3 regions of the Streptomyces sp. NPDC096193 genome follow, and region 2 is predicted to be linked to each of the others. Evidence: predicted binding sites of a transcription regulator. Region 2 holds the regulator's gene; each other region holds the start of a gene.
The links. The regulator HrcA, encoded in region 2, represses chaperone genes, less so after heat shock. The targets are predictions, from matches to a motif close to TTNGCACTCNGNNNNNCNGAGTGCNAA.

Region 1: a site for HrcA is predicted at 1,884-1,910, ahead of groL (chaperonin GroEL). Genes of this name have one in related genera too.
Region 3: a site for HrcA is predicted at 3,331-3,357, ahead of groES (co-chaperone GroES). Genes of this name have one in related genera too.

Annotation. Positions count from the first base shown of each region.
Region 1 is NZ_JBEOSJ010000041.1:28,109-32,495, reverse strand. Features, by position in the region: gene groL (chaperonin GroEL) at 102-1,724, opposite strand; gene ABTX78_RS34265 (cold-shock protein) at 2,110-2,313, opposite strand; gene ABTX78_RS34260 (MoaD/ThiS family protein) at 2,748-3,023, opposite strand; gene thrC (threonine synthase) at 3,054-4,337, opposite strand; SAM riboswitch class I at 4,355-4,387, opposite strand, start outside.
Region 2 is NZ_JBEOSJ010000006.1:60,550-64,936, forward strand. Features, by position in the region: gene ABTX78_RS11945 (nitronate monooxygenase) at 1-296, opposite strand, end outside; gene dnaJ (molecular chaperone DnaJ) at 375-1,511, opposite strand; gene hrcA (heat-inducible transcriptional repressor HrcA) at 1,512-2,537, opposite strand; gene ABTX78_RS11960 (MBL fold metallo-hydrolase) at 2,701-3,423, shown strand; gene ABTX78_RS11965 (DUF3097 domain-containing protein) at 3,433-4,242, shown strand; gene hemW (radical SAM family heme chaperone HemW) at 4,311-4,387, opposite strand, start outside.
Region 3 is NZ_JBEOSJ010000003.1:261,418-265,804, reverse strand. Features, by position in the region: gene ABTX78_RS06700 (hydroxyacid dehydrogenase) at 1-795, shown strand, start outside; gene groL (chaperonin GroEL) at 1,129-2,757, opposite strand; gene groES (co-chaperone GroES) at 2,875-3,183, opposite strand; gene ABTX78_RS06685 (hypothetical protein) at 3,560-3,958, opposite strand; gene ABTX78_RS06680 (polysaccharide deacetylase family protein) at 3,955-4,387, opposite strand, start outside.

The DNA.
Region 1 (4,387 bases), on a different contig from region 2:
CCGCCCGGCGTTTTGGCGTGCCCGGGAACGCCCGAGGGCGGCACCCCCTGGGAGTAGGGGTGCCGCCCTCGGTCAGGACGGTCGATCAACCTGTCGGTCGATCAGAAGTCCATGTCACCGCCCGGCATGCCGCCCGGAGCGGCCGCGGAGGCCTTCTCCGGCTTGTCGGCGATGACGGCCTCGGTGGTCAGGAACAGCGCCGCGATGGAGGCCGCGTTCTGCAGGGCAGAGCGGGTCACCTTGGCGGGGTCGATGATGCCTTCGGCGATCATGTCGACGTACTCACCGGTCGCGGCGTTCAGGCCGTGGCCGACGGGCAGGTTGCGCACCTTCTCGACGATGACGCCACCCTCGAGACCACCGTTGACGGCGATCTGCTTGAGCGGGGCCTCCAGCGCGAGCTTCACGGCGTTGGCGCCGGTCGCCTCGTCGCCCGAGAGCTCGAGCTTCTCGAAGACCGAGGAAGCCTGGAGCAGAGCCACGCCACCACCGGCGACGATGCCCTCCTCGACGGCGGCCTTGGCGTTGCGCACCGCGTCCTCGATGCGGTGCTTGCGCTCCTTGAGCTCGACCTCGGTCGCGGCACCGGCCTTGATGACGGCCACGCCGCCGGCCAGCTTCGCGAGGCGCTCCTGGAGCTTCTCGCGGTCGTAGTCCGAGTCGCTGTTCTCGATCTCGGCACGGATCTGGTTGACGCGACCCTGGACCTGGTCGCTGTCACCGGCACCGTCGACGATCGTGGTCTCGTCCTTGGTGATGACGACCTTGCGGGCGCGGCCCAGCAGGTCCAGGCCGGCGTTCTCGAGCTTGAGGCCGACCTCCTCGGAGATGACCGTGCCGCCCGTGAGGATGGCGATGTCGTTCAGCATCGCCTTGCGGCGGTCGCCGAAGCCCGGGGCCTTGACGGCGACGGACTTGAACGTGCCACGGATCTTGTTGACGACCAGGGTGGACAGGGCCTCGCCCTCGACGTCCTCCGCGATGATCAGCAGCGGCTTGCCGGACTGCATGACCTTCTCGAGCAGCGGAAGGAGGTCCTTCACGTTGCCGATCTTGGAGTTGACGATCAGGATGTACGGGTCGTCGAGCGACGCCTCCATACGCTCCATGTCGGTGGCGAAGTACGCCGAGATGTAGCCCTTGTCGAAGCGCATACCCTCGGTGAGCTCCAGCTCCAGACCGAAGGTCTGGGACTCCTCGACGGTGATGACGCCTTCCTTGCCGACCTTGTCCATCGCCTCGGCGATGAGCTCGCCGATCTGGGTGTCGGCGGCGGAGATGGAGGCCGTCGAAGCGATCTGCTCCTTGGTCTCCACGTCCTTGGCCTGCTCCAGCAGGGCGCCGGAGACGGCCTCGACGGCACGCTCGATGCCACGCTTGAGGGCCATCGGGTTGGCGCCGGCCGCCACGTTGCGCAGGCCCTCGCGGACGAGCGCCTGGGCGAGGACGGTCGCGGTGGTCGTACCGTCACCGGCGACGTCGTCCGTCTTCTTGGCGACTTCCTTGACCAGCTCGGCGCCGATCTTCTCGTACGGGTCCTCGAGCTCGATCTCCTTGGCGATGGAAACACCATCGTTGGTGATCGTGGGGGCGCCCCACTTCTTCTCGAGGACGACGTTGCGACCCTTGGGGCCAAGGGTGACCTTGACGGCGTCGGCGAGCTGGTTCATCCCGCGCTCGAGACCGCGCCGTGCCTCCTCGTCGAACGCGATGATCTTGGCCATGTGAAGTGGTCCTCCCGGACTTGGGGGTCCCCCCGCGCCCGCAGGGCTAACGGGGGAGGATTGCTTCCGGACCGCGCAGGCGCCCGCGACGGACGGTCTGAGAGCCGTGCGGTTCCTTGCCCCGACGACCCTCGGACCTCGCCGGCCCGATCCTCAAAGTTGTCACTCTCACCTGCAGAGTGCTAACGCCAATGATTAGCACTCGACCCCGTCGAGTGCAAGCGGCTTCGAAGAAGCCCCGGCGAGGCGTGGCGGTCGGGCGACGGGCGGGAGCGCGCGGCTCCGGGAGATCCGGGACGGCACGCACGAGGGGCCCGCCTCCCTGGTGGGATGCGGGCCCCTCGTGAGTGCCGCGTGAGTGCGTCGGTGGCCGATCGCGCCGAGATCAGACGGCGAGCTTGACCATGTCCGCCTGCGGACCCTTCTGGCCCTGCGAGATCTCGAATTCGACTCGCTGACCCTCCTCCAGGGTGCGGTAGCCGTCCATCTGGATCGCGCTGTAGTGGACGAAAACATCCGCACCACCGTCGACCGCGATGAAGCCGTACCCCTTCTCCGCGTTGAACCACTTGACGGTGCCCTGAGCCATGCCTAACTCCCCTATTACTGGCCCTTGCACAGGACCGCACTTCGCGGACCCGGGTCATACCTCACCGCCGAGAATTCCCTCCGCCAGAGGTGGAAGGAGGCCCTCGGGATGTGCGCCGGAACGCGTCGACCGCGGCTGAATGTATCTGTCCAACTGCCCTCTGCAACAGGTCAATCGGACGAGAAATCTGGGCGCGCGGGAACGGACCTTTGACGCTAATTCAAGAAGATCCAGGGCAACTCGGGCCCGGCAAATGACACTTAAGAGGCATTTTGCTCGCCCACATTGGCCGCTTCTTGTCGCGCCAGGGCGCATTCTCATATGCGGCGGGCACGGGCAGCGGCGGGGACTTCCCCAACTGTACCGCGCTCAACCATGCAGAATTGCCCCCTCCGCTTCTCTCGCGGAGGGGGCAACAGCGGTGACGGTGCGTATCAGCCGCCGGCGACGGCGGGGATGATCGAAATGCCGACGCCGTCGGGCGTGGCGGTCTGCAGACCCTGCTCGAAACGGACGTCGTCGTCGTTGACGTAGACGTTCACGAAGCGGCGCAGCTTGCCCTGGTCGTCCAGGACACGGGCGGCGATACCGGTGTGGTTCTTCTCCAGGTCGGCGATGACCTCGGAGAGCGTCGCGCCCTCCGCCGGGACCTCGGCCTGGCCGCCCGTGTACGTGCGGAGGATGGTGGGGATGCGGACGTTGACGCTCATGCTGCGTGCCTTCCTTGAGTCTCGGGGGTGTCAGCCGGCCAGGCCGGCGTCGCGGAACGCGCCCAGGCTCGGGCGGATGATCGCGCTGGGGCCGGTGGTCGGGGCGACCGCGTCCAGGGTCTTGAGACCGTCACCGGTGTTGAGCACGACGGTGGTGAGCGCCGGGTCGAGCACGCCCGCCTCCAGCAGCTTCCGCGTCACACCCACGGTCACGCCACCCGCCGTCTCGGCGAAGATGCCCTCGGTGCGGGCCAGCAGCTTGATCGCGTCGACGATCTGCTCGTCGGTGACGTCCTCCACGAAACCGCCCGTGCGGCGCGCGATGTCCAGGACGTACGGGCCGTCGGCGGGGTTGCCGATCGCGAGCGACTTGGCGATGGTGTTCGGCTTCTGCGGGCGGACCACGTCGTGCCCGGCCTTGAAGGCGGTCGACACCGGCGAGCAGCCCTCGGCCTGGGCGCCGAAGATCTTGTAGGGCCTGTCCTCGACCAGACCGAGCCTGATCAGCTCCTGGAGACCCTTGTCGATCTTCGTGAGCTGCGAGCCCGAGGCGATCGGGATGACGATCTGGTCCGGCAGCTTCCAGCCGAGCTGTTCGCAGATCTCGTAGGCGAGGGTCTTGGAGCCCTCTCCGTAATACGGCCGAAGATTGACGTTGACAAAGCCCCAGCCCTCACCGAGCGGGTCGCCGATGAGTTCGGAGCAGAAGCGGTTGACGTCGTCGTAGTTGCCCTCGATACCGACCAGCTCGCCGCCGTACACCGCGGCCATGACGACCTTGCCCTGCTCCAGGTCGTGCGGGATGAACACGCAGGAGCGGAAGCCGGCGCGCGCGGCGGCGGCGCCGACCGCGCCCGCGAGGTTGCCGGTGGAGGAGCAGGAGAGCGTGGTGAAACCGAAGGCACGGGCGGCCTCGACGGCGATCGCGACGACGCGGTCCTTGAAGGAGTGCGTCGGGTTGCCGGAGTCGTCCTTGATGTGCAGACCGCCGGTCACGCCCAGCTCACGGGCGAGGTTGTCGGCCTTGACGAGCTTGGTGAAGCCGGGGTTGATGTTCGGCTTCCCGGCCACATCGGCCGGCACGGGCAGCAGCGGGGCGTACCGCCAGATGTTGTCCGGACCCGCCTCGATCCGCTTCCGCAGGCCTTCGGGGTCGCCGCTCGGAAGGTCGTAGGCGACTTCCAGCGGCCCGAAACACGAGGCACAGGCAAAGATCGGGCCGAGTTCGAAACGCTCCCCGCATTCGCGGCACGAGAGCGCCGCGGCCGGTCCCAGGTCGACGGGGGTGGTGCTGGCGACAGTCTGCACAGCCATGGTGGCGAGGCCCTTTCTCCTCATCTTCCTCGTGACGCATTTCGTCACGA
Region 2 (4,387 bases):
GGTGTGTCGTACCAGGCCGCCTCACCGGCGAGCTGGTGCCGGTAGACCTCCACGGCGGCGGGGTCGGTCGCACCCGGCTGCGGCATGAACAGATTCACGCCGAAGGGCCGGCCGGTGAGCCCGCGGATCTGTTTGATCTGCTGGTACATGCCGTCCGCGGTCTTGTACCCGGCGGCCAGGAATCCGAGGCCGCCGGCCTCGGACACGGCTGCGGCCAGCTGCGGGGACGACGCGCCGCCCGCCATGGGGGCCTGCACGATCGGATACCGGCAGAGATCGGTCAGTGCGGAGGACATGCAGGCATGGTGCCACGTCGGCCCCGCCCCGCCGAATCGGGCCCGGCGCGGCCCCGGAGACCGGGGCCGCGGCCGGTTCTACCGTCCGTTGAACGCGTCCTTCAGCCGTGAGAACAGGCCCTGCTGCCCCGGCTGGAACTGACCGGTCGGCCGCTCCTCGCCACGCAGCTTCGCCAGCTCCCGCAGCACCCGCTCCTGCTCCGGGTCCAGCTTGGAGGGCGTCATCACCTCGACGTGGACGATCAGGTCGCCCCGACCGCCACCGCGCAGGTGGGTGATGCCGCGGCCGTGCAGCGGGATCGACTGTCCGGACTGCGTACCCGGGCGGATGTCGACCTCCTCCATGCCGTCGAGTGTCTCCAGCGGCACCTTGGTGCCGAGGGCCGCCGCCGTCATCGGGATGGTGACCGTGCAGTGCAGGTCGTCGCCGCGGCGCTGGAAGACAGCGTGGGCCAGCTCGTGGATCTCCACGTACAGGTCGCCGGCGGGGCCGCCGCCGGGGCCGACCTCGCCCTCGCCCGCGAGCTGGATCCGGGTGCCGTTGTCGACACCGGCCGGGATCTTCACGGTCAGCGTGCGGCGCGAGCGGACCCGGCCGTCACCCGCGCACTCCGGGCACGGGGTCGGGACGACGGTCCCGAAGCCCTGGCACTGGGGGCACGGCCGGGACGTCATGACCTGACCCAGGAAGGACCGCGTGACCTGCGAGACCTCGCCGCGACCGCGGCACATGTCACACGTCTGCGCCGAGGTGCCCGGCGCCGCGCCCTCGCCCGAACACGTCGTACAGACGACGGCCGTGTCGACCTGGATGTCCTTCGTCGTGCCGAAAGCCGCCTCGTTGAGGTCGATCTCCAGCCGGATCATCGCGTCCTGGCCGCGCCGCGTGCGCGACCTCGGCCCCCGCTGCGACGCCGTCCCGAAGAAGGCGTCCATGATGTCCGAGAAGTTCCCGAAGCCACCGGCGCCGAAGCCTCCGGCGCCGGCGCCGCCCGCCTGGGACAGCGGGTCGCCGCCGAGGTCGTAGACCTGCTTCTTCTGCGGATCCGAGAGGACCTCGTAGGCCGCGTTGATCTCCTTGAAGCGCTCCTGCGTCTTCGGGTCCGGATTCACATCCGGGTGGAGTTCACGCGCAAGCCGGCGGAAGGCCTTCTTGATCTCGTCCTGGGATGCGTCTCGGCGCACGCCGAGTACGGCGTAGTAGTCCGTGGCCACTTACGACTCCGCCAGGATCTGTCCGACGTAACGTGCCACTGCGCGTACCGCTCCCATCGTTCCGGGGTAGTCCATGCGGGTCGGTCCGACCACGCCGAGTTTGGCAACTGCCTCGTCGCCCGAACCGTAGCCGACCGAGACGACGGACGTGGAGTTGAGGCCCTCATGGGCGTTCTCGTGACCGATCCGTACGGTCATGCCCATACCGCCCGACTCCTCGGCCTCGCCGAGCAGCTTGAGCAGCACGACGTGCTCCTCCAGCGCCTCCAGCACCGGCCGGATCGTGAGCGGGAAGTCGTGTCCGAAGCGGGTCAGATTGGCGGTGCCGCCGATCATCAGCCGCTCCTCGGTCTCCTCGACCAGGGTTTCGAGCAGGGTGGACAGCACCGTCGTGACGGTGCCGCGGTCCTCCGGCTCGAAGGATTCCGGCAGGTCCTGCACCAGCTGCGGCACATCCGCGAAACGACGCCCGACGACCCGGCTGTTGAGCCGGGCCCGCAGGTCCGCGAGGGAGGTGTCGCCGAAGGGCGCGGGGCAGTCGATCATCCGCTGCTCGACCCTGCCGGTGTCCGTGATCAGCACGAGCATCAGCCGGGCGGGCGCCAGGGAGAGGAGCTCCACGTGCCGGACGGTGGACCGGGTCAGCGACGGGTACTGCACGACGGCGACCTGCCGGGTCAGCTGCGCGAGCAGCCGTACCGTACGGCCCACGACGTCGTCGAGGTCGACGGCCCCGTCCAGGAAGTTCTGGATGGCACGGCGCTCCGGCGACGACAGGGGCTTGACCCCGGCCAGCTTGTCGACGAAGAGCCGGTACCCCTTGTCCGTCGGGATGCGGCCGGCGCTGGTGTGCGGCTGGGCGATGAAACCCTCGTCCTCCAGCACCGCCATGTCGTTCCGGACGGTGGCCGGCGAGACGCCGAGATTGTGACGCTCCGTAAGCGCCTTGGAACCCACAGGTTCCTCGGTGCCGACATAGTCCTGGACGATGGCGCGCAGCACCTCGAGTCTGCGTTCACTGAGCACCGCGCACACCTCCAGCTCTGGTTCCTCGGTGGCTGCTTGGCACTCCCCGGGTCCGAGTGCCAGCAATCCCCGTGCCAGTGTACGGCCGTGGGGTACGCCCCTAGCAAGGCGGCCGACCAGGCTACCGCGCGCCTTTGCCGGCCGTTGCCAGTAGCGTCGCGTTATGAACGTCCGTTGGGAAGACTTCGGCTGGGAGCCGCTGGCCGACCGGGTCGGACGGCGCAGGATGCCCGTCTGGGACGCCACCGTGGGGCTGGTCGCCGGTGACGAGGGCGTCCTGCTGTTCGACACGGGGTCCACGCTGCGTGAGGGCGTGGAGCTGCGCACACAGGCGGAGGCGCTGCTGGGCGGCCGCCGAGTGACGCATGTCGCACTGAGTCATCCCCACTTCGACCATGTTCTGGGGACGGCCGCCTTCTCCGCCGTGGAGGTCTTCGGCGCGGTCGCCGTCGACGTCGTTCTGCGCCGGGACCGCGACGAACTCCGGGCCGACGCCGTACGGCACGGCGTGGCGCCGGACGATGCCGCCGAGGCGACCGATCTGCTGGTCACGCCGCAGCATCTCGTCACCGGTGAACGGACGCTGGACCTGGGCGGACGCCAGGTGCTGCTGGCCAATGTGGGCCCCGGGCACACGGGCCACGATCTGGCGGTCCTCGTGCCGGGCAACCGGGAGGTCGTGTTCTGTGGCGATCTGGTGGAGGAGTCCGGGGAGCCGCAGGCGGGTCCGGACGCGATGCCCTCGCGCTGGCCGGCGGCCCTGGACCGGCTGCTCGCGCTGGGCGGCGAGGACGCGCTGTACGTCCCCGGGCACGGCGCGGTGGTGGACGCGGCGTTCGTCCGCCTACAGCGTGACCTGCTGGCGGAGCGCTTCGGGGTGTCGTAGCGTCGCCGAATGCGCAGCTACAGCCCCGATCTGACGCCCCCTTGGAAGAAGCCCTCCGCCGTGCCGGAGGTCCCCGCCGACCGGGATCTGGTCGTGGAGGAGGTCACCACCGGTTTCTGCGGCGCGGTGATCGGCTGCGAGGCGGGGACGGTGACCCTGGAGGACCGCTTCGGCAAGCACCGGGTCTTCCCGCTGGCCGCGCGGGGCTTTCTGCTGGAGGGCCGGGTGGTGACGCTGGTCCGCCCCGGCGCGGGCGCACCTGCCGCGCCCGCCCGCACGGCCTCGGGCTCCGTCGCCGTGCCCGGCGCGCGGGCCAGGGTGGCGCGGGCGGGCCGCATCTACGTCGAGGGCCGCCACGACGCCGAACTCGTGGAGCGGGTCTGGGGCGACGACCTGCGCATCGAGGGGGTGGTGGTGGAGTACCTGGAGGGTGTCGACGACCTCCCCGCCATCGTCGCCGACTTCGCGCCCGGCCCGGACGCGTGCCTCGGTGTCCTGGTCGACCATCTGGTCCCGGGGTCCAAGGAGTCCCGTATCGCCGCCTCCGTCACGGACCCGCACGTGCTGGTGGTGGGCCATCCGTACATCGACATCTGGGAGGCGGTGAAGCCGTCGTCGGTGGGGATCGCGGCGTGGCCCGTCGTCCCCCGGGGCCAGGACTGGAAGACGGGCGTGTGCCGCGCGCTGAGCTGGCCGCCGAACACCGGCGCCGCCTGGCAGCACATCCTGTCCCGGGTGCGGTCCTACCGCGATCTCCAGCCGGAGCTGCTCGGCCGGGTCGAGGAGCTGATCGACTTCGTGACCCTGCCGCCGGAGTGAGGGGCGTGGCCGCGTGAGGGACGCAGCCGCGTGAAGGACGCAGCCGCGTGAGAGGCCGGCGGGGCGGGTCAGTCCACCAGGTCCCGCACGACCCCGTCCGCGAGCAGCCTTCCCCGCAGCGTCAGCACGGCCGAGCCCGCCTCGT
Region 3 (4,387 bases), on a different contig from region 2:
GACTCGGCACCCCGGCTGCGTGCCGTCGTCCACGCGGCCGGCTCCGTCAAGCACCACATCACCGACGCCTGTTGGGAGCGCGGCATCACGCTGGCGTCCGCCGCGTCCGCCAACGCGCTGCCCGTCGCCGAGTACACGCTCGCCGCCATCCTCTTCGCCGGCAAACGGGTGCTGCGGTCGGCCCAGCAGTACGGCCGGCTGCGTACCGCCCATGACTGGCGGGAGGAACTGGCCGGGGCCGGCAACTTCCGCAGCACGGTCGGGATCGTCGGCGCGTCCCGCATCGGCCGCCGGGTGACCGAGCTGCTGCGCCCCTTCGACCTGGACGTACTGCTCTACGACCCGTACGTCGGCGTCGCCGAGGCCGAAGCGCTCGGTGCGGTGAAGGCGGAGCTCGACGACCTGTGCGCCGGCAGCTCCGTCGTCTCGGTCCATGCCCCGGAGCTGGCGAGTACTCGCCATATGATCGATGCCCGCCGGCTCGCGCTGATGCCGGACGGCGCGACACTGATCAACACCTCGCGCGGCTCGCTGATCGACGAGGACGCGCTGCTGCGGGAACTGGTCCCGGGCCGACTGCACGCCGTGCTCGACGTCACCGAGCCGGAGATCCCGCCCGCGGACTCCCCGCTCTACACCCTGCCGAACGTGCTGCTGACCCCCCATGTCGCGGGCTCGCTCGGCAACGAGCTGCACCGGATGACGGAGCAGGCACTCGACGAACTGGAGCGGTACGGCAAGGGCCTGCCGTTCCAGGAGCCGGTTCACGCGCACACGCTGGGCCAGTCCGCGTAGGAACCGGGGGCGGATTCCGGGCGGGGCCCGCGGCCCGGCCGCAAGCGGAGCCTGCCTTCCGGCCGGAGACTGTCACATCCGCCCGTTTGCCGCGTCATCCCTACGAGGACGACGATCGACATCCTGACCGTTCCAAGACCGGCTGAGCCGGCACGATCCGGCCTTCGTCGGCGACCGGGCCGTACTGACTGACGGGGCCCGGCAAGCACCGTCCCGTCTCCCCGGTCGCAGCCGTCAGGCGCATCCCCCAGCGGCGCGGAAAACACCGAGCCCGGTGCCCCCGCGACGGGGACACCGGGCTCGGCGGTGAAGTCTGACGTCAGGCGTCGAACGTCAGTGGGAGTGGCCGTGACCGTGGCCGTGGCCCGCGTCGGACTCTTCCTCCGCCGGCTTCTCGACGACCAGGGTCTCGGTCGTGAGCAGCAGGGAGGCGATGGACGCGGCGTTCTCCAGGGCGGAGCGCGTGACCTTGACCGGGTCGATGACGCCGGCCTTCACCAGGTCGCCGTACTCGCCGGTCGCGGCGTTGAAGCCCTGGCCCTTGTCGAGCTCCGCCACCTTCGCGGTGATGACGTAGCCCTCGAGGCCGGCGTTCTCCGCGATCCAGCGCAGCGGCTCGACGGCAGCGCGGCGGACGACGGCGACACCGGTGGCCTCGTCGCCCTCCTTGCCGAGGTTGCCGTCGAGGACCTTGACCGCGTGGACGAGCGCGGAGCCACCACCGGAGACGATGCCCTCCTCGACCGCGGCGCGGGTCGCGGAGATGGCGTCCTCCAGACGGTGCTTCTTCTCCTTGAGCTCCACCTCGGTGGCGGCGCCGACCTTGATCACGCACACGCCGCCGGCCAGCTTCGCGAGGCGCTCCTGGAGCTTCTCGCGGTCCCAGTCGGAGTCCGTGGACTCGATCTCGGCCTTGATCTGGTTGATACGGCCGGCGACGTCGTCCGGGTTGCCGCCACCGTCGACGATGGTGGTGTCGTCCTTCGTCACCGTCACGCGGCGGGCGCTGCCCAGTACGTCGAGACCGGCCTGGTCGAGCTTGAGGCCGACCTCTTCGGAGATGACGGTCGCGCCGGTGAGGCTCGCCATGTCCTGGAGCATCGCCTTGCGGCGGTCGCCGAAGCCCGGGGCCTTCACCGCGACGGCGTTGAAGGTGCCACGGATCTTGTTGACGACGAGGGTGGAGAGCGCCTCGCCCTCGACGTCCTCGGCGATGATCAGCAGCGGCCGGGAGCCGCCCGCCTGGATGACCTTCTCCAGCAGCGGCAGCAGGTCCTGGATCGAGGTGATCTTGCCCTGGTTGATCAGGATGTACGGGTCGTCGAGGACGGCCTCCATACGCTCCTGGTCGGTCACCATGTACGGCGAGAGGTAGCCCTTGTCGAAGGCCATGCCCTCGGTGAACTCCAGCTCCAGGCCGAAGGTGTTGGACTCCTCGACGGTGATGACACCGTCCTTGCCGACCTTGTCCATCGCCTCGGCGATGAGCTCGCCGACCTGCTGGTCCTGTGCGGAGAGCGCGGCCACGGCGGCGATGTCGGCCTTGTCGTCGATCGGCCGGGCGGTCGCGAGGAGCTCCTCGGACACGGCCTTGACCGCGGCGTCGATGCCCTTCTTCAGGGCGGCCGGGGAGGCGCCCGCGGCGACGTTGCGCAGGCCCTCGCGGACCAGCGCCTGGGCCAGCACGGTGGCGGTGGTGGTGCCGTCACCAGCGATGTCGTTGGTCTTGGTCGCCACCTCCTTCACCAGCTGGGCGCCCAGGTTCTCGTACGGGTCCTCGACCTCGACCTCGCGGGCGATGGTGACACCGTCGTTGGTGATGGTGGGTGCGCCGAACTTCTTGTCGATGACGACGTTGCGGCCACGGGGGCCGATCGTCACCTTGACCGTGTCGGCAAGCTTGTTGACGCCGCGCTCGAGGGCGCGACGGGCGTCCTCGTCGAACTTCAGGATCTTCGCCATGGAGCGATTCAGCCCTCTCGGAAAGCTGGGGGTGAACGAACTACGCCCCCGGTCGCCCGGCCCTCTCGGGGTCGCGCGGGCCGGGGGCGCAGCTCACAAGCACAAAACTACGGTGAATTACTTCTCGACGATCGCGAGCACGTCGCGGGCCGAGAGGACGAGGTACTCCTCGCCGTTGTACTTCACCTCGGTGCCGCCGTACTTGCTGTACAGAACGACATCGCCGGTCTGGACGTCGAGCGGCAGGCGCTCGCCGTTCTCGAAGCGACCCGGGCCCACGGCGAGGACGACGCCCTCCTGGGGCTTCTCCTTCGCGGTGTCCGGGATGACCAGGCCGGAGGCCGTGGTCTGCTCGGCGTCGAGCGGCTGGACCACAATGCGGTCCTCGAGCGGCTTGATGGCAACCTTGGAGCTGGCGGTCGTCACGATCCGACCTCCCCCTTCGGAGATCTCACGGGGTTAACTGAGCAGAAGTGGCGACCAGGTCGATCCGTCGTCGCGGGTGCCGGACCTGCCTGTCGCTGTGTTGGCACTCTCCGTTGGGGAGTGCCAGTGCCGAGACTATGACTGTGATTAGCACTCGGTCAAGCGGAGTGCCAATTCACCACTCTGCGTCGGGCCGTTCCGCCCATGTGGGGGAACGCTCGGGCGGGACGGGGCGTTCCCCGGCGCCGGGCGTGTCGGCCGGCGCCGGGTGTGTCGGCCGCCGCCGGATGTGAAGGCCGGCGCCGGATGTGAAGGCCGGCGCCGGGTGTGTCAGGTCCCGGCCGCACCGGGACTGACGGCACGCGGACTGCTGCTGTCACGGGCGATCGGGCGCGGCTTCCGGCGCACGCCCCGGCCAGGCTTCGTCCGGACGGTCCGGCGCGGCGTCGCACGCACGGCGCGGGCGATGGGCGCGATGGGTGCCGTGGGCGCGATGGACCCCGTGGATGCGGCCCAGCAGCCGGGTCGCCGGTTCGGCGAGACCGGGAGCGTCGAGGTCCTGCGGGCGGGCGCGGCCGTCGGCGGCGCGACGCGGTCCCGGGAGTGCGTCCACCCGGCGTACCAACGGCGCCTCGGGCCCCGGGTCGAACGGCTCGACCGCCCTGCGGCCGAGCCGTTCGATGGGATCCACGGACGCCGGTACACAGCCGGCACAGACGAGCAGCGCACCGGCCACGACCACCATCGCGGCCGACGGCCGGAGCGCGAGGCTCATACGTAGTCCTCCAGCTTGGCGACGGCGTACCCCTTGTCGGTCACCGTCTTCATCACCTTGCGGATCATGTCGGGCATGGTGCCCTTCCACTCGTCGCTGCCACGGAAGTGGGTGAGGATGATGTCGCCCGGGTGCAGTTTCCGGTCCCACTCGCGCCATTCCATGTGGTCGGGGAACGCCTCGGCGGCCCACAGCGGCACGGCCTTGACGCCGCACGAGCGCGCGGCCCGCAGGGTGTCCCGGTTGTAGTTGCCGTACGGCGGCCGGAAGAGCGGCGGCCGCTTCCCGTACCGCTTCTCGAGCTTGTCCTGCTGGTCGCAGATCTCCCGCTTCTGCGCAGCGTAGGAAAGACCGGGCAGGTAGCGGTGGTTGAGGGTGTGGTTGTGCAGCGAGACCCCCCGGTCCTGCATCCGCTGGAAGTAGTCGTAG